Regions from separate parts of the Pseudothioclava alba genome, predicted to be linked through region 1. Evidence: riboswitches for the same ligand, from Rfam matches in the RefSeq annotation. Region 1 holds a riboswitch; the other holds the start of a gene.
What was found. Region 1 has a riboswitch for thiamine pyrophosphate ahead of thiC (phosphomethylpyrimidine synthase ThiC). Riboswitches for the same ligand answer to the same signal wherever they lie in the genome.

Region 1 (9,855 bases):
TCGCCCACGATCAGGTCTTCGGTCGTGTAGGGGAACACCTCGAACCCGTCGGCGCAGAGCACCCGCGCGGCCTCGACCAGCGCGAAGGGGTCAGGCTGGAGCGTATCGGCATGGCCGATGACCTCGAGCTTGATCCAGTTCGTGCCGAACACCTCGCGCGCCATTTGTGCGGTCGTGACCGCCTCTTTCACCGAGTGACACCCGGCGGTATTGGGTAAAGGGCGGCAGTTCAGCCCTTTAAGGATTTCCCGAAACGCCCCGCCCCCCGCGCCTTCGCGGCGCAGGCTGACGGTGATGACCTCGGCGCCCGAGGCCGCAATCGCCTCGGCCAGAACCCGTGGCGAGGGGTATTGCGCCGTCCCCAGCATCAGCCGCGACGACAGGTCTATACCGTAGAACATCTATCAGCCCCCCTGCATCGGCGCGACGATCTCGACCCGCGCCCCATCGGTCAGCGGCGTTGCGGCGCGCTGGCCACGCGGCACAAACTCGCCATCCAGCGCGGTCGCGACCGAGGCCAGATCGACCCCGATCTCGACCAGCAGCGCATCAAGCGTTTCCGCCGCAACCTCGCGCGCGGTTCCATTCACCTCAAGACGCATGGGCTTTCTCCTGAAAAACGGTTTGGGCGACCTCTTCGGCCAATGCGGGAGCCATCAGGAACCCGTGCCGGTAAAGGCCGTTGACGAAAATCCGGTCCGCGCGGAACTGCACGGACGGCACGTTGTCGGGCAAAGAGGGACGCAGGCCCGCGCCGGTCTCGATTATCTTGGCCTCGGCAAAAGCGGGGTGCAGCGCGTAGGCCGCCGAGAGCAGCTCCATCGTCGCGCGCGCAGTAATCGGCCCAGCATCATCGCTTTCGACCATCGTCGCACCGACCATAAAGCGCCCCTGCCCGCGCGGCACGATGTAGCACGGGAAACGCGGATGCAGCAGCCGCACGGGGCGCGCAAGCGTCACCTCGTCGGTGTGCAGCATCAGCATCTCGCCGCGCACGGCGCGCAGTTCGGGCAGCAGGTCAAGCGCTGCCAAGCCGCGACAATCGACGATCTGTCCGCGCGGGTGCGCGCCCGTGCCGAAGAACAGCTCGGCACCCATGTCGGTCAGCCGCGCAATCAGCGCCTTGCAGGCCGCGCGCGGGTCAAGATGCGCCTCGTCCGCGAAATGCAAAGCCCGCGCAAAGCGCCCCGCCAGATCAGGCTCAAGGCTGCCCGGATCAACCCAGGAATGCCCACGCGTGGCGCGCGCAAAGCGGTCCAGCTCGGCCTGATCGCGCGGCGGCGCCACGACCAGCGTGCCCGCAACCACCACACCCGGCACCCGCGCCGCCCACCACTCGCGCGCCGATTGTCCCGTGGTCACAACCACTTCGGGCGCGGCCTCGCCCTCGCAAAAAGGGGCCAGCATCCCGCCTGCGTAATAGGACGCCCCCGTCGGATCAGGATCGGGGTCGATCACCTCGACCCGCGCCCCGCGTTCAGCCAGGGCGGTGGCGGTGCACAGCCCCGCCACCCCTGCACCCAGAACCGAGAACATCATTGCGCAGGCTCCTCGGCGGGGAGGTAAAGCTCCCCCTTTTCGCGAAACTTACCGGCCATCTCGGCCATGCCCTGTTGCTTTTCGGCCTCGGCCCGAATGTCGTGCGAAATCCGCATCGAGCAGAACTTCGGCCCGCACATCGAGCAGAAATGCGCCACCTTATGCGCCTGCGCAGGCATGGTTTCATCGTGCATCTCGCGCGCCGTATCGGGGTCGAGCGAGAGGTTGAACTGATCCTGCCAGCGGAACTCGAACCGCGCGCGGCTTAGCGCATCATCACGCAGTTGCGCACCCGGATGCCCCTTGGCAAGATCCGCCGCATGGGCCGCCAGCTTATAGGTGATCACGCCGGTTTTCACGTCGTCGCGGTCGGGCAGGCCAAGGTGCTCTTTCGGCGTGACGTAACACAGCATCGCGGTGCCGAACCACCCGATCATCGCCGCGCCGATGGCGCTGGTGATATGGTCATAGCCCGGCGCAATATCGGTGGTCAGCGGCCCGAGCGTGTAGAACGGCGCCTCATGGCAGTGCTTGAGCTGCTCGTCCATATTGGCCTTGATCTTGTGCATCGGCACATGGCCCGGCCCCTCGATCATCACCTGACAGTCCTTCGCCCAGGCAATTTTCGTCAGTTCGCCCAAGGTGCGCAGTTCGGCGAATTGCGCCTGATCGTTGGCGTCCGCGATCGAGCCGGGGCGCAGCCCGTCACCAAGGCTGAAGGACACGTCATACTTGCGGCAGATGTCGCAAATCTCGTCGAAATGCTCATAGAGGAAGCTCTCGCGGTGATGATGCAGGCACCATTTAGCCATGATCGAGCCACCGCGCGACACGATCCCCGTCACGCGCTTGGCCGTCATCGGGATCATGTGCAGGCGCACGCCCGCGTGGATGGTGAAATAGTCGACGCCCTGCTCGGCCTGCTCGATCAGCGTGTCGCGGAACACCTCCCACGTCAGGTCTTCGGCAATGCCGCCCACCTTTTCAAGCGCCTGATAAAGCGGCACCGTCCCGATCGGCACCGGCGCGTTGCGGATGATCCAGTCGCGGATGTTGTGGATGTTGCGCCCGGTCGAGAGGTCCATCACCGTATCCGCCCCCCAGCGGATCGCCCAGACCATCTTTTCGACCTCTTCCTCCATGCTGGAAGTCACCGCCGAATTGCCGATATTCGCGTTGATCTTCACCAGGAAGTTGCGCCCGATGATAACGGGTTCCAGCTCGCGGTGGTTGATGTTGGCGGGGATGATCGCGCGGCCCGCGGCGATTTCCTGACGCACGAATTCGGGCGTCACCAGATCGGGAATGGCGGCGCCGAAATCCTCGCCGTCACGCGCCTCGGTCCAGGCCTCGACGCGGCCCTGATTTTCGCGGATCGCGACGAACTCCATCTCGGGAGTGATGATGCCCGCGCGGGCATAGGCAAGTTGGGTGATTGCCTTGTCGCCAACAGCGCGCAAGGGCGCACACTGTTCGGGGAAGGCGGGCGTCAGGCGCGCGCCTTCAGCAAAACCGTTGTCGGCCGAGGTGACGGTGCGGCCCTCGTAGGCCTCGGCGTCGCACCGCGCGAGCTGCCATTCGCCGCGCACCGGAGCCAGCCCTTTGGAAATATCTATCCGCACGCCTAGATCGGTATACGGCCCCGAGCTGTCATAGACCCTCAGCGGCGCCTCGTTCGAGATCTCGATCTCGCGCATCGGCACGCGGATGTCATGGATCTGCCCCGCGACATAGGTCTTGCGCGAGGCGGGCAAGGCGCCCGTGGTGATGGTCGGGATAGGGTCTTTCATTTCGGTCTCCTCAAGCGATGAGACCCAAGTGAAACTTTAGGCAGAAAGGGACCGCGCGCCCCTGAAATGGGCCAAAGCGGCCCGAAAGGACCGCTCCGCATGAAATGGAGGGAATGCCCTTCGGTCTTCCTACGCCAGCATCAACTGGGTCAGGTTCAAAGGGTCGCTTCACCGGGGTTGCCCCCACTCAGCCTCTCAGTCCCCTAGGCGGGACTCCCCTGACGTGGTGCGAGGATGCGGAGTTTCGTAGGGGCCGTCAAGGGCAATATCGCCGCCGTCCATGCAGGGGCAGATCCAGATTTCGTGCAAGCAAACTCATAGCAGGATCAGCAACCCCGCCACCGCCAGCGCCATCGGCACCCCGACAGGCATCTTGCCGCGCGCCTGCACGCTGGCCCAATCAGGATGCCCGCCCGCGCGCTGCACGAACAGCATCCCCCCCGCCGTGACCAGCAAAGCCAGCGAAAACATCTGCATAAACAGCGCACTCGCCCCGACCGGCACAAACAGCATCAAGGCCGCCATCATCTTTACATCGCCGCCCCCAAACAGTCGCAACCCAAAGAGCACAAACCCGATGGCCAAGGCGATCCCCGCACCAAGCACCCGCGCCCCGAGATCGTCCAGCGTCAGCAAAACCGGCGCCACGCCCAGAAAAATCACAACCGCGACAAGGACATAGCTATTGGGAATTTTCAGCCGGCGCAGATCGCTCAGCGCTGCCGCAACAACGAGGGGCAAGACAAGGGCCAGCAAAAGCAGATCAGCGCGCATCACGCCACCCGATCAGAGCAGCCCCCGTCGGCCATGAACGGCTCGGCCGCGACAAGCCGGTAGATCAGCTCGCCCGCGTTGGCCGAACCCGTCTTGGCGTAAAGATGGCTCAGATGTGTGCGCAACGTCGATTCACCGATGCCAAGCTCGGATTTAAGCTCGTCCATCGTCTTGCCGCGGCTCAGCAGCAGACAGACCCGATACTCCGCGCGGCTCAGCCCCGCAGGGTTGTCCGCGCTCAGGATCGGCACACCATCGCTGACGTGCTGCGGCCGCACCGTCATGCGCAACAGGCTTTCGGTAAACAGCCCGCTGGCACGGTTATGCCAGGTCTTCGCCAGCATCGGCGCAAGCATATTCAGCACCGCTTGCTGATAATTACGCGGCTTGTCGGTCAGATGGATTTCCAGAAAATCAACCGAGCGCTCCTTCGATTCAAGCGGCACCACGACCAGTTCGCGCAGATGGCGGTTCGAATGGAAGGCGATCAGATCGCTGCCCAGACTGTCTTCGACCATCGTTTTAAACCACAGGCTGCCGGGACGGGCCTTGTCGAAATACGCCCCCAGGACCGAGGCCGCATAAGAGCGCTCCAACCGCCCGCCCAGAACTGTTTTCGGTTGGCGGTCCCAGACCAGAACCCGCGCCTTTGCCCCCAGGGTCCGCGAATGGCGCGAGAGCAGAACCGCCTCGGCCTCGATGCTTTTTCCCAGAACTTCCAAGGCTTTCAGCACAGGGTCCGCGCCGTGCAAACATTCGCACCACTGCGCAACCGCCCCGATCATACCAGCTTCAATCGCACGCAACCGACTTGACCCGAGAGGATCTCTATCCAAGTCCTTCATGGTCACACCCCCAAACGAACACCATAAAGTATATTTGCTACATACTTTTGATTTTCATCTCGGCGGGGGAATTTTGTCAATGATATTAGCTATTTCCATCCACGAAGCACAGAATTTACAACCTTTGGTGGTAAATCCGGCAGGAATCCCGACGCGCACGCGCAACTATATTGCGCGCGATCTTCCGCCGGAAAGGGAGGAAACGAATCGCCACTCAGAATTGCTGCACATATCGGATAACAACCGGACCCACCGTCAGCGTAATCAGCGCGGGCAGCATCAGCGAGGCCATCACCATCGACATTTTCACCGGCAGTTTGTTCGCCATTTCCTGCGCGCGCATCTCGCGGATGTTGCGCAGCTCGTCCGCATAGGTGGTCAGCGCCTGCGCCATCGAAGTGCCGAACTGGATCGACTGGCGAACGACATTGGCGAAAGAGCGCACCGTCTCCAGCCCGATCCTCTCGGCCATGTCGTTCAGCGCCGCGTCGCGCATCCGCCCCGCCTGAACCTGATGCTGCACGCTAAGGATTTCCACCGCCAGATCGGGCGCGCTATGCATCAACTCGTTGCCGACCCGCGTCATCGCCGCATCGAACCCCAGCCCCGCCTCGATCGAGATTTGCAGCAGATCAAGCGCATTTGGGAAGCTCTCTTCGATGCGCAGCCTGCGCTCGGTGATGCGGTTTTGCAGCCAGTAGCGCGGCGCGAAATAGCCAAGCGCGACCAGCACCGTCAGCATCTGGTAGATGCCAAGCGCGCTCATGCCGCCCAACCTCTCCGAGAGACCAAGCGGCAGCGACAGCCCCGGCGTGCGCGCGCTTAGCACAAGCCCCAGCATCGCCAGCGGCAGGATTAGCGCCAGCACCACCCGCGCAATGGTATAGTTGCGCAGCGCCTGCGGCCCGTTCAGCCCCGCCTGTGCAAGCTGGAGCCGCAGGCTGCCCTGCGCGGCTTTCTCGCTCGGCACAAAGGCTTTCATCAGCCGCCCCGGTGTCTCGCTTGGTGCCAGCAAAAGCGCGCGGTCCAGCCGTGACTGGCGGCGCGCACCTGCGATAGAGGCCATCCGCGCGGCCACCGGATCGGCGCGGAAAAACCCCGCGTAGACGCCCCAAAGCCCTAGCCCCACGCCGCCCGCAATCCCGCCCGCAAAAACGGTTTCCGGCGTCACCCCAAGGCTTCGCGTCAGCATCTCCAGAATGTCCAGCATCGCGCCCTCCTGTTCAGACGTGGAAATTGACCAGCTTTTGCAGCACCAGCGCATTGACCAGCGTCAGCCCGACCACCGCCGCCGCCATCGGCGTGAACAGCGGGTCATCCATCACGCCACCGTAGTAATTGGGCGACGAAACCGAGGTGAAGCCGAACATGATGAAAGGCAGCGCCGAGAGAAACGCCGCCGAAGCGCGCCCCTCCGACGAGATCGCCTTGATCTTGCGCCGGAGTGCCGCGCGGCCACGGATCACGCGGGCCAGAACCTCGATCACGCGGGCCAGATCGCCACCGCTACCGTGCTGGATACCGATGCTGGCCGAGAGATAATGCACATCCTCCAGATCGACGCGGTCGGCAAAATCCTGAAACGCCTCGGGCAGATCGTCGCCATAGTTCACCTGATCGAAGACGATGCCGAACTCGGTGCCGATCGGGTCGGCCATCTCCTGCGCAACCGCCCCGATCGAGGCATTCAGCGGATGCCCGACCCGCAGCCCCCGCGCCATCAGTTCCAGCGCGTCAGGCAATTGCGCGACCAGCGCGTCGGCCTGTTTGCGCAGCCGGATGCGCAGCGCAACCAGTGGCAGCCCGAGGCCCGACGCCAGCGCCACCAGCGCCGCCCCCCCGCCCCCGATCAACGGCGTCAGGGTGACCAGCGTCACCCCCGCCAAAAGCGCGCACAGGCCAAAGAAGGCAGGCGCCGACAGCGGCACGCCCGCGCGTTTCAGCGCAGCCGGCACCACCCCCAGCACCGGCACGCGGGCAAATCCGGTCCGGACGGGTGGCGGTTTCAGCACTGCCAGACGTTCCTCGACCGGGCTTCCCTCGGCCACCATCCGCAACCGGCGCGAGCGCGCCTCGGCGCGGGTCTCGCCACGGCGCAACGCGCCCGCAAGCGCGCTGAAGGCCAGCAAAACACCCAGCATAATCCCGCAATAGAACAGGTAGACCAGCGCGCGGTCCTGCAAAACGTCCCCGATCATGACGACCTCCGCACCACGAAATCCGCCGGATCAAAGGGCACGCCTGCGGCAATCAGCGCCTCGGCGCAGCGAGGGCGGATGCCGGTGGGCGTGAACTCGCCCAGGATCCGCCCGTCCTCGGTCTTGCCCAGTTTGCGGAACACAAAGATGTCCTGCATCGACACCACCGATCCTTCGAGGCCGGTGATCTCGCTGATACTCAGGACACGCCGCGTGCCATCGGCCAGCCGCGCCAGTTGCACCACGATCTGCAACCCCGCCGCCACCTGCGAACGGATCGCGGACAAGGGCAGATCGGCCCCGATCATCGTCACCATCTGTTCGATCCGGCTAATGGCGTCGCGGGCCGAATTGGCGTGAACCGTGGTCATCGAACCATCGTGGCCCGTGTTCATCGCCTGCAACATATCGAAAGCCTCGGCGCCGCGCACCTCGCCCACGATGATCCGGTCGGGGCGCATCCGCAGCGCGTTACGCACCAGATCGCGCTGCGCCACCGCGCCCTGCCCGTTCGGGTTCGGCGGGCGGGTTTCCAGGCGCACGACATGCTCTTGCTGGAGCTGCAATTCGGCCGCGTCCTCGATCGTGACAATCCGCGAGCGCCCGTCAATGGCAGAGGAAATCGCATTCAGAAGCGTCGTCTTACCCGAGCCTGTCCCGCCCGAAATCAGGATGTTCAGCCGCGCCGCCACCAGCGCACGCAAGAACCGCATCGCCTGCTCGTTCAGCGCGCCATGCTCGACCAGCCGCTCCAGCGTCAAGGGATTGCGTGAGAATTTGCGGATCGACAGGCTTGGCCCGTCAATCGCGCAGGGCCGGATGATCGCGTTCACACGGCTGCCGTCCTCAAGGCGCGCATCGACCCAAGGGTTGCTTTCATCGACCCGACGCCCGACACGCGAGACGATCTTCTCGATGATCCGCATCAGATGGCGCTCGTCGCGGAACCGCGCGCGGGCGCGCTCCAGCACGCCGTGGCGTTCGACAAAGACATTGCGCGGCCCGTTCACCAGAATATCGTTGACCGTCGGATCGGCCATCAAAGGCTCCAGCGGCCCAAGCCCCAGAACCTCGTCGATCAGCTCGTTCACGAGGCGGGTGAACTCCTCGGGGCGGATCGGGATCTGGCCCGCGCGGAGTTCCTCTTTCACCAGCGCGGCAACATCGTGGCGCAGTTCGTCCACCTCGACCTTGTCGATCACCGAGAGGTTCAGGCGCTCCAGCAGCACCTCATGCATCCGGCTCTTGAGGTCGAGCGCGTTTTGCAGCGCCTCATCCGCAGGTTCAAGCGGAAGTTCGACGGGGGTTTCGGTTTTCGTGAAAGGGACGACCTTGGCCTTGTCGCTGCGGCGCCCGAAGTCGGTAAATTCTTTGAACATGGGTCAGCTCCTTTCGTCAGGATGACGCGAGGTCTGCACGTCACAGGCCAGCCGGGTTGTCAGGTCTTTCGCCAGATGGCAAATCGCACGGGTCAGCGCGGCACCACGCGCCACCTGCGCCAGCGGGCGCCCGCGATCCATCGCCTCGGTCGCGTGTTTCGGGTCAGAGGGCAGCCAGTGGCGCAACGGCTGTTCCAGCACCTTCGCGGCCTCGGTGATCCGGCGCGAGGGGAACAAGGGCTTCCTGCCCTGCGAGATCACCACCTCGACCGGCAGCGCCATATTCGCCTCGTGGTAAAAGTCGATCAGCCGGCGCGCCTGCTGCACACAGGGCACCGAAGCGTCACAGGCCAGATACAGCCGGTCCGCCGCTTCCAGCACCGGCACAAGCCAGTCGACCATCGCCTGCGGCAGGTCGATCACCACGAAATCAAACCGCGCCCGAAGCGTGGAAATCAGCCGTGCGATCTGCGCTGGCCGAAGCGCGTCGAGCGGCATGAACCCCTCGGGCGCGGCCAGCACCGGCAGGCCAGAGGGTGCCTCCGCGACCGATTGTTCGACGAAAAAACTGTCCGGCTCGATCCCGTCCAGCGCCATGCGGAACAGCGCCTCGTTCGGGGGCAGATCGACAAAGCCCGCAACCGCGCCGAACTGCACATCCAGATCGACCAGAACCACCGGCCGCGGCGGGGTTTTGCCAAAGCGCCGGTTCGGCCCGCGCAGCGCAAAAGCAAGGTTCGCCGCCAGCGTCGTTGCCCCCACGCCGCCGCGCGCCTTGGCCACCGCGATCACCGCGCCCTGCGGCTCGGGCGAGGCCGCCAGCGTCAGGCGCCGCCCCACCGTCAGGCGGCTCACCACCTGCCCCAGTTCCGTGTCATCCACCGTATCGGGCACCACCTCGGCCACACCCGCCTGCATCAGACGCCGCGCCTGCGCGAGCGACACATCCCCGCGGCTGAGCGCCAAAAGCCGCGCCTGCCCGCCCGTCGCGCGGATACCCTCTAGCGCGGCAAGGTCGCGCTCCAGATCGGCCTCGGGGCGGAAAATGATCAGGTCGGTCGACTGCGCCATCTCCTGCGCCTTGCCGTTCATCTGCGCCAGCGTCGCGGGGCATTGGTTCAGGACCAGCGACGGCTCGGCCCCCAGCAGGCTGTCGAGACGCTGATTCAACGCGCTGTCCTCTGAAATCAGGACGATGGATTTTTCATTCTTGTTCATAGCCTTGATCCTTCTTTCAGGTCATCCGTCCGCGCCCTGCGCCAGATCTTCGCCTGGCAGCGAAACGCTCATCGCAGGCAGGGTTATATCGGCGCCAAGCGCGGGGTCCGCC
Region 2 (9,855 bases), 420 kb from region 1:
GCAGGTTATCGAGGGTCAGCATGATGTCCGATCCGGTCCAAAGCCCAAAAAAGCGCGAATGACAGGGCGATCAACAGCACCGCCGCCGCTGCCGCCTGATCCATCCGATAAGCCCCCATCAGTTGAAAAAGCGCAAGCGGAAGCGTCTGCGTGCGCCCGTCCGAAAACAGGGTGATGACGCCAAGGTCTCCCATCGAAAACGCCGCCGCCAACCCTGCGGAAAACCCCAAGGGCTGCGCCAGTCGCGGCAGGGTCAGATAGCGCAGGCGCGCCACCCCGCGCAGGTCCAGCGCGGAGGCAAGACGGTCGTAATTGTGCTGCAGATACTGCGCGGCAGGGATCAGGATACGCACGGCAAAGGGCACCGAGAGCACCGCATTCGTCAACAGCGTCACCGGAATCGCAAGGCTTGTGGGGTTCACGAAGGCCCGCGCGATCAGGAAGGCTCCGGCCCCCATCACCAGCGCCGAAGCAGATAGGGGCAGCATGGCGGACAGCTCGGCCCAACGGTGCCGCGTGGCGGTCAGTGCCAGCGGCAGGGCCAGCGCAAGGGTCAGAATCGTCGACCCCGCCGCCACCGCAAGCGAGGTGCCCGCCGCGCGCCAGATCGAGGGTGGCAGATCGGCGAGTGCCGGAAGCCCGCGCAGCACAATCGCGCCGATCGGCACCAGCAAAAATGCCGCCGCCAGAACGATCATCGCAGCATCGGGCAGGGGGCTTGCGGGGGTAACGCCTTCGGGCATCGGCTGCGGACGATCAAGCCCCGCCCCAAACCCCGAGGGCAGCGTCATCCGCGCCGTTACCATGAGTGCGCCGACGCACAGCGCGACCTGCACCAGCGCCAGCGTTGCCGCGCGCCCCATGTCGAAATCGAAGCGGAACGCCTGATAGATTGCAAGCTCTACCGTGGTCGCCTTCGGGCCTCCGCCAAGGGTCAGGGCAATCGCGAACGAAGTCAGGCAGACCAGAAAAATCGCCAGAAACGCGCCGGGAAGAACCGCGCGCAGCATCGGGGTTTCAAGGTGGCGGCGCATCTGCGCGGGGCCGAATCCAAGGCTCGCGGCAAGGCGCACCCGCTCGGTCGGGATGGCGCGCCAGCCATGCAGCACCATGCGCGTCGCCAGCGGCAGGTTAAAGAACACATGCGCCGCGATCACCCCATGCGCGCCGTAGATCGACACCTCGGGCAGGCCAAGCCAGCCAAGGCCTGTATTCACCAGCCCCTTGCGCCCGAAAACCGCGATCAGCCCCATCACGGCGGCGATGGTCGGCAGGATAAAGGGCGCGCCCATCAGCGAGATCAGCAGGCCACGCCCTCGGAAATCGCGTCGGTGCAAGGCGCGCGCCAAGGGGATTGCGAAGGCGCAGGAAATCGCAGCCGAGACCGCGGCCTGCCAGAGCGTGAACCACAGCGCGTCCAGATCGCGCGGCGTCAAAAGGCCGAACCCTCCGGCGCGGAGTGCCACCGCGCCGAGAGGGGCCAGAACAAGCGTTGCCAGCAGCAGGGCCGCCAGCGCCGCCGGGATCAGTTCCCGAACGCGGCGAGCCATTCTTCAAGGGCCGGGCCGCGCAGAGCCTCTGCCTCGTCTTCGGTGTAGAAGCTGGTTTTCGCCGGACGCGGAAGCGCTGCAAAACCTTCGGGCAGGAAGCCCTCTTTGATCACCGACGGATAGGACCAGTTGGCCGTCGCGATCATGCCCTGGAACGCATCCGAAAGGACGTAATCCATGAAGGATTGCGCAAGCTCGGGCGTGTCGGTGGTTGCGGTCTGGGCAACGAGTTCGGTGTAAAGGTAGTGCCCTTCGGGGAAGATCGCGGCGGCCTTGGTGTCGTCCTCTTCGGCGATGATGTGATAGGCGGGCGAAGTGGTGAACGAGAGCACCATATCGACCTCGCCATCGGTGAAGAGGCCGTAGCTCTCCGACCAGCCGGGCGTCACCGTCAGAACCTTGGGCGCGAGTTTCGCCCAAGCCTCACCGGCCTTGTCACCATAGACCGATTTGACCCACAACAGCAGCGCCAGCCCCGAGACCGAGGCGCGCGGGTCCTGAATCGCCAGCTTTACATCCGCGTCCAGCAATTCGGCAAAGCTTTGCGGCGGGTTCGGCAGGCGCGTCTTGTCATAGATGAACGCGGTTTCCGCCCAGTCGAAGGGCAGGAAAGTGTCGTCAGCCCATTCAATCGGCAGGGTGAGCGTCGAGAGATCCGCGTTATGGGGCGCGAAAACGCCCAGTTTGCGGGCGCGTGCGGTCTCGTCGGTGTTCAGGCCGATCACCACATCCGCCGCGGTCTTGTCGCCCTCAAGCATCAGGCGCGGCATCACATCACCCGCGACAAATTCAAGGTCACAGCCGCAGCTAGCCTCGAACCCCGCCTCAATGGCCGGACCCGGCCCCCATTCCGAGGTGAAATAATCGGGCGCATAGACAGTAAGCACAGGGTTCTCGTCGGCCAGCGCCGGAGTGGCAGCCGCAACAAGACCCGCAAGCATCAGAGTTTTCTTCATGGTTCGCTCCTTCGCTGACGGGCGGGGTCAGGCGGGCGAGTGAAATGGCCCGATACCTTCCCTCCGCCGGTCTTAACCGGTTCAGGTTCAACGGGTTCGCTTGCGCATCTCAGCCTGTCCGAAATCGGTCAGGCACCCCGAGGTGCGGCTGAACATAGTGTCCTTGCGCGCCCGTGCAAGGGGAAAGCGCTTGGATTCGGCCTCTTTCAAGGCTAATCGGAGGGCAAAGGAGAGACCCATGAGCTTCAACACCTTCGGCCATATCTTCCGTGTGACCACCTGGGGCGAAAGCCACGGGCCTGCGCTTGGCGCGACCGTCGATGGGTGCCCGCCCGGTGTCGGGATTTCGGAAGAGTTCATTCAGGTCTTTCTGGATCGCCGCCGTCCGGGGCAATCCAAGGAAACCACGCAGCGGCAAGAGCCGGACCGCGTGAAAATCCTCTCGGGGGTGTTCGAGGGAAAATCGACCGGCACGCCTATCCAGCTGATGATCGAGAACACCGACCAGCGCTCGCGCGATTACGGCGAGATCGCGCGGCAGTTCCGCCCGGGTCATGCCGACATCACCTATCACCAGAAATACGGGCTGCGTGATTATCGCGGCGGCGGGCGGTCTTCGGCGCGCGAAACGGCGGCGCGGGTGGCGGCTGGCGGCGTGGCGCAGGCAGTTCTGCGCCATCTGGTGCCGGATCTGCAGATTACCGGCTACATGGTCCAGATGGGCGCCAAGCATATTGACCGCGCGCGCTTTGACCGCGACGAGATACTGCGCAACGATTTCTTTATTCCTGATGCGGATGCCGTGGCCGAATGGGCCGACTACCTGCACGCAATCCGCAAGGGGCAGAACTCGGTCGGTGCGATGATCGAGGTGGTGGCCGAAGGCTGTCCGGCAGGTCTGGGCGCGCCGATCTATGCGAAAATGGACACCGATCTGGCTGCCGCGATGATGTCGATTAACGCGGTTAAAGGCGTCGAGATCGGCGAAGGCATGGCTGCGGCGGAACTGACCGGCGTCGAGAATGCCGACGAGATCGTCATGGGTCCAAATGGCCCCGAGTTTCTGTCGAACCACGCGGGCGGCATTCTGGGCGGTATCACCACCGGCCAGCCGATCACCGTGCGTTTCTCGGTCAAGCCGACCTCGTCGATCCTGACGCCGCGCCGCTCGATCAATATCGCGGGCGAAGAGGTTGAGGTGATCACCAAAGGCCGCCATGACCCCTGCGTCGGCATCCGTGCGGTGCCGGTGGCCGAGGCGATGATGGCCTGCGTGATCCTTGATCACCTGCTGCTGGACCGCGCGCAAACTGGCGGGCAGCGCGGCACGATCGGCTAAGGCTTTTGCCAGCCTCGCAACTGTGCAATGCTCTGCGGGACGTAACCAGTCCACGCGGAGCGCAGATGATCCTTTACCATTCCCCGAATAGCCGATCCTCGACCATCGTGTCGCTGCTTCATGAACTTGGGGCGCGCGACAAGGTCGATGTGCGCGTCGTGTCGATCCCGCGGCAGGATGGGTCGGGCGGGCGCGACGCGGCAAACCCGCATCCCGAGGGCAAGGTTCCCTATCTGGTGAATGGCGAGGATACCGTGCGCGAACGCGGCGCAATCGTGGCCTATCTGTGCGAAGCCTTCCCCGAGGCCGGTTTGGCGCCGATGCCGGGCGAGGCCAAGCGCGGCGAGTTCCTCTCGTGGCTCTTCTATTATCAAGGCGTGCTTGAACCCGTGCTGGTTGGCCATGTCGCCGAGGTCAAACATCCGGCCTATTACGCAACCTTCCGCGATATGAAGACCCTGACCGCGCGCCTGACCGACGCCTTGCAGGGGCGCGACTTTCTGCTGGGCGATAGGTTCAGCGCGGCCGATCTGCTGATGTTCTCGCCCTTCGGGTTTTTCACGCAGATGACGCCCGACGTGCCGGTTATCAAGGATTGGGTCGCGCGTTGCATGGCGCGGCCCTCGATGGCCGAGGTCGCCCGGTGGGACGCGGAACTTCTTGCGCAAACGCTGTGACGCCACGTAGTCTTTCCCTGCTGAAGGCTTCGGTCTAAGATGGCCTGTAGAGTTTCGGGGGAGATGATGACCGACCAGTCGAAAACGCCGAAAATCCGCAAGGGGCGGAAGTTCGATCAGGTGCTTGAAGGCGCGCGCACGATTTTCATGCGTGACGGGTTCGAGGGCGCCTCGGTCGATGACATCGCGCGTGAGGCAGGGGTCTCGAAGGCGACGCTTTACAGCTATTTCCCCGACAAGCGGCTGCTGTTCATGGAGGTTGCCAAGGCCGAGTGCAACCGGCAGGCCGACGAGGCGGTCGAACTGGTCGAGGCCGAGAAGATGCCCGTCGCGGCGGTGCTGCGCTTCGCGGCCGAGCGGTTCATCGGCTATATGTCGACGACCTTCGCGCTCCAGACCTACCGGATTTGCGTGGCCGAGGCCGACCGCTTCCCGCAGCTCGGACATGAGTTCTACCACTCCGGTCCCGAACTCGTGCGCAAGCATATGGTGGACTATCTGCACAAAGCCGTCGCCAATGGCGAGTTGCAGATCGAGGATTTCGAACTGGCCGCCGATCAGTTTGCGGAACTGTGCAAGGTCGACATCCACAACCGTCTGGTCTTTGGCATCGGCGAGTGCTGCGCGCCCAGAGACCGTCAACGGATCATCGACGGCGCGGTCGAGATGTTCCTCGCGCGCTATGGGGTGCGGGGCTGACAATCGGCCCCGATCTGAACGTCGCAAATAAAAAACGCGCCCCGAAGGGCGCGTTTTCTGTTTCAGGCCATCAGGTGCTTAGTGCTTGCCCTTGTGGGGTGCCCAGATGCGCTTGTTGGTCAGATAGAGCAGCGTGGTCAGCAGGCCGAGCAGCAGAACGCCGACAAAGCCCCATTGCTTGCGTGCCATCATCTTGGGTTCAGCGGTCCACATCAGGAAGGCCGAAACGTCTTCGGCCATCTGGTGAACGCTGGCCTCGGTGCCGTCTTCATACTCGACCAGCTCTTCCGAGAGCGGCGCGGGCATCGAGATCAGGCCACCCGGGAAGGTGTGGTTCTCGTAGAAATACGAGCCAGCCATCTCGACTTCCTCGCCGGTGTAGCCGGTCAGGACCGAGTAGATATACTCGGGGCCACCGATGCCGTTAACCAGCTGCGAGATACCCGTGCCGTAGGGGCCGTGGAAGCCCGCGCGGGCCTTTGCCATCAGCGACAGGTCCGGCCCCATGCCCTCGCCCTTGCGGGTCGGGAACATGTCGGTTTCCTTGCGCGGACGCGACTCGTCGGTCTCGGGGTCGTAGACTTCGTCCAGTTCGGCGGCATAGGCACGCACCCAGTCCGCGTCCATCTGCGGGCCACCCTCGTCAGCGAGCGAGCGCAGCGGCACGAATTTCAGGCCGTGGCAGGCCGAGCAGACCTCCCGGTAGACCTGAAAGCCGCGACGGAGCTGCTGCTGGTCGAAGGTGCCAAAGGGGTTCTCGAACGAGAAATCCAGATTTTCGACATGGCCTTCAGAGCCAGCAGCGAATGCCGCACCAGAGCCCAGAACGAGCGCGGAAACGGCAGAGATCAGAAGTTTTTTCATGATTTCGGTCCTGTTCCTTACTCGGCTTTGGTGCCGTAATGGTTGTTGAAGTCTTCTTCGATCGTTGCCGGCATCGGCAGCGGTTTCTCGATCACGCCCAGAAGTGGGAGGAGCACGAAGAAGTAGGCGAACCAGTAGGTTGCACCGATCAGCGAGATGTAGGGATAGATCCCGTCGGTCGGCATCGCGCCCACCCACATCAGCACGACAAAGTCGATGGCCAGAAGCCAGAACCACCATTTGAACATCGGGCGGAATTGGCCCGAGCGGACTTTGGAGGTGTCGAGCCACGGAGCCAGCGCCATCGCGATGATTGCGCCGAACATCGCGATCACGCCGAAGAACTTGGCGTCGACGATGCCGAAGGTCAGCTTGTTCACAAGGATCACGGCCCAGACGTCAGCGGTGAAGGCACGCAGGATCGCGTAGAACGGCAGGAAGTACCATTCGGGAACGATGTGTGCGGGCGTCGCCAGCGGGTTTGCCTCGATGTAGTTGTCGGGGTGGCCGAGGTAGTTCGGCATGAAGCCAACAACAGCAAAGAAGATGGCCAGCACGAGAACGAGGGCGAAGAGGTCCTTGATCACGAAATAGGGCCAGAAGGGCAGGGTGTCTTTCTCGGCTTCGGCTTTGGAGCCGCGACGCACGTCAACACCGGTCGGGTTGTTGTTGCCCGTGGTGTGGAACGCCCAGATGTGCAGGCCGACAAGCGCGGCAATCACGAAGGGCAGCAGGTAGTGCAACGAGAAGAAGCGGTTCAGCGTGGCGTTATCCACTGCCGGCCCGCCAAGGAGCCATGCCTGAATATCCGGGCCGATGCCCGGGATCGCGCCGAAGAGGCCGGTGATAACGGTTGCGCCCCAGAAGGACATCTGACCCCACGGAAGCACATAGCCCATAAAGGCGGTGCCCATCATCGCAAGGTAGATCACCATGCCGATGATCCAGGTGACTTCGCGCGGCGCTTTATACGATCCGTAGTAGAGGCCGCGGAAGATGTGGATGTAGACGGCAAAGAAGAACAGCGAAGCGCCGTTTGCGTGCATGTAGCGCAGCATATAGCCGCCGTTCACGTCACGCATGATGTGTTCGACCGACGCAAAGGCCAGATCGACGTGCGGGGTGTAGTGCATCACCAGAACGATGCCGGTGACGATTTGCAGCACAAGGCAGAAAGCCAGGACGATACCCCAGATCCACCACCAGTTCAGGTTCTTGGGGGTGGGGATCATGATGGTGTCATAGACGAGGCCGACGATCGGAAGGCGCTCGTGCAGCCACTTTTCTGCGCCCGTTTTGGGCTCGTAATGGTCGTGCGGAATACCAGACATAGAGTTCCTCCTCAGCCCAGCAGAATGGTGGTGTCATCGGTGAACTGGGCCACCGGAATGTCGAGGTTGCGCGGCGCGGGCCCCTTGCGGATACGGCCGGCCGAGTCGTAGTGCGAACCGTGGCAGGGGCAGAACCAGCCGCCGAAGTCACCCGACATATTGCCGATCGGCACGCAGCCGAGGTGGGTGCAAACACCGATCATCACCAGCCATTCGCCAGCTTCGTCCAGTGCGCGGTTCGCGTCCGACGCGTCAGCGCCCGGCTTGTTCGCGTTCTCGGCCGACTGGTCGATCAGCGTGCTGATGTCGACTGCGCGGGCCTCGGTGATCTCTTCTTCCGAGCGGCGGCGGATGAACACCGGCTTGCCGCGCCATTTGACGGTCAGCTGGGTGCCGGTTTCGACGCCCGAGATGTCGACGTAGATCGACGACATCGCCTTGACGTCGGCGGATGCGTTCATCTGGTTCACCAGCGGCCAGACGGCCGCACCGGTGACCACCGCGCCGGTTCCGGCGGTGGCGAAGTAGAGGAAATCCCTCCGGGTGCCTGCGTTATCTTCTGCGTGGGACACGTGTATTCTCCCTTCCCTAGCCTGGTTAAGGCCGATAGCACGTTTCGGGCCGCACCAAAGTGCTGCCGAACATGGCCGCTCTTTAGCAATCACGCTTGCGTCAGTCCAGCAATCAATGGCCTTTGGGCTTGGCCCTTTTGACGCATCTTGGATTTATTTTATCGGATTTTGCCGAAACGCCACATTTGACAGGCGCTAACGCCGTTCTGGCAGGGTGTGACCGCCATTTTGTCAGGGGTTCGAAAGAGGTTGCGGCCTGCGACCCGACTCAGTCAGGGGCGAGCATATAACCCATGCCGCGCACGGTTTGCAGGTAGCGCGGCTCGCGCGGGTCGGGCTCGATCTTGCGGCGCAGGCGGGTGATCTGCACGTCGATGGCGCGGTCTCCGGCACTGTCCTCGGGGCCGGTGCGGTCGCGCCCCAACTCGTCGATCAGCTCGGCGCGCCCGATCACCTCGCCCGCGCGGGCGGCGAAAATCCGCATCAAAGCGGCTTCGGTCGCGGTCAGGCGCACGGGGTCTTCGCCCGCGAACATCTCGCCCCGGTTCTGGTCATAGCGCAGCGCACCAAGATGCAGGAATTTCGGCCCCGTCGGGGTTTCATGCGGCACGCGGCGCAGGATCGCGTTTATCCGCAAGAGCAGCTCTTTCGGCTCAAAGGGTTTGGGCAGGTAGTCGTCGGCGCCAGCCTCCAGCCCTTCGATCCGGTCGCGGGTCTCGCCGCGCGCGGTCAAAAGCAGAATGGGGGTGCTCAGCGTCCGGCGCAGATCGCGCGTCAGGCTTAGCCCGTCTTCGCCCGGCATCATCACGTCGAGCACCAGCATGTTGAATTCCAGCCCTGCCAGCAGCCGCCGCGCATGGGCGGCATCGCGCGCGGCTGTCACCAGAAAACCGTTACGCATCAAGAACTTTTGCAGCAACCCGCGAATGCGTTCATCGTCATCGACGATCAGAAGGTGCGGGGCGTGCGTGTCGTGCCCGCCCATCAGGCACCGTCCTTCATATTCTGGTAAAGGCGCAGCTGTTCGCGGTCCATCATCGCTTCAAGCACCTGCCGGAACCCCGCCACCGCCTGCGGACCCGCGGCGCGATAGGCGGCACGCATCCGGCCGCGTTGCGCCTCGGAGAGTTCGCGCTCCAGCGTGGCGCCAACCTCGGTCAGATGCAGGCGCCGTTCGCGCTTGTCCTTTTGGCCGATGCGGCTTTCGACCAGGCCGTCTTCGATCAGGGTCCGCAGCACGCGGTTCAGTGATTGCTTGGTAACGCCCAGAACATCGAGTAGAGTGGTCACCGTCAGCCCCGGCTGGCGGTTGATAAAGTGGATCGCGCGGTGATGCGCCCGCCCGTAGCCGTGCTTTTCGAGGATGCGGTCGGGATCGGCGGTAAAGCCGCGATAGGCAAAGAACATCGCCTCGATGCCTTTGCGCAGCTGCTCGTCGGTCAGGAACAGAAGGGTCTCCCCTCCGGCGGCTGTCGTGTCGACCATATCCTACCTCATTCGCTTTTTAGCGATTTTACGTCAGTCTTGTTGACTTTCCAAGAATCAATTGTTACCGAATTCCAGATTTCGCGCAACATTGTGTCCGAAGCGGACCGATTTGGCGCAATTTTTGAAAATCCGGATGCTCCAAGGAGGAACTCATGGCCGGTGCATATGACGATCGCGATGGCAAAATCTGGATGGATGGCAAGCTCGTCGAATGGCGGGACGCCAAGGTCCATATCCTGACCCATGCCCTGCATTACGCCTCGAGCGTGTTCGAGGGAGAGCGCTGCTACAACGGCAAGATCTTCAAATCGCACGAACATAACGTGCGCCTGAAGAAATCCGCGAACCTTCTGGATTTCGACATTCCCTATTCGCTGGA

Region 2: another riboswitch for thiamine pyrophosphate. It lies ahead of thiB (thiamine ABC transporter substrate binding subunit); the one in region 1 lies ahead of thiC (phosphomethylpyrimidine synthase ThiC).

Annotation. Positions count from the first base shown of each region.
Region 1 is NZ_JAWLVI010000001.1:697,253-707,107, forward strand. It holds gene RYZ20_RS03385 (thiazole synthase) at 1-401, opposite strand, end outside; gene thiS (sulfur carrier protein ThiS) at 405-602, opposite strand; gene thiO (glycine oxidase ThiO) at 592-1,536, opposite strand; gene thiC (phosphomethylpyrimidine synthase ThiC) at 1,536-3,329, opposite strand; TPP riboswitch at 3,439-3,559, opposite strand; gene RYZ20_RS03405 (A24 family peptidase) at 3,645-4,103, opposite strand; gene RYZ20_RS03410 (helix-turn-helix transcriptional regulator) at 4,103-4,909, opposite strand; gene RYZ20_RS03415 (type II secretion system F family protein) at 5,163-6,158, opposite strand; gene RYZ20_RS03420 (type II secretion system F family protein) at 6,172-7,146, opposite strand; gene RYZ20_RS03425 (TadA family conjugal transfer-associated ATPase) at 7,143-8,525, opposite strand; gene RYZ20_RS03430 (CpaE/TadZ family protein) at 8,529-9,743, opposite strand; gene RYZ20_RS03435 (TadE/TadG family type IV pilus assembly protein) at 9,765-9,855, opposite strand, start outside.
Region 2 is NZ_JAWLVI010000001.1:1,114,633-1,124,487, reverse strand. It holds gene thiQ (thiamine ABC transporter ATP-binding protein) at 1-22, opposite strand, end outside; gene RYZ20_RS05500 (thiamine/thiamine pyrophosphate ABC transporter permease ThiP) at 6-1,550, opposite strand; gene thiB (thiamine ABC transporter substrate binding subunit) at 1,526-2,506, opposite strand; TPP riboswitch at 2,548-2,656, opposite strand; gene aroC (chorismate synthase) at 2,745-3,845, shown strand; gene RYZ20_RS05485 (glutathione S-transferase family protein) at 3,911-4,522, shown strand; gene RYZ20_RS05480 (TetR/AcrR family transcriptional regulator) at 4,589-5,221, shown strand; gene RYZ20_RS05475 (cytochrome c1) at 5,300-6,088, opposite strand; gene petB (cytochrome b) at 6,103-7,416, opposite strand; gene petA (ubiquinol-cytochrome c reductase iron-sulfur subunit) at 7,428-7,988, opposite strand; gene RYZ20_RS05460 (response regulator) at 8,257-8,973, opposite strand; gene RYZ20_RS05455 (MarR family winged helix-turn-helix transcriptional regulator) at 8,973-9,473, opposite strand; gene RYZ20_RS05450 (branched-chain amino acid aminotransferase) at 9,629-9,855, shown strand, end outside.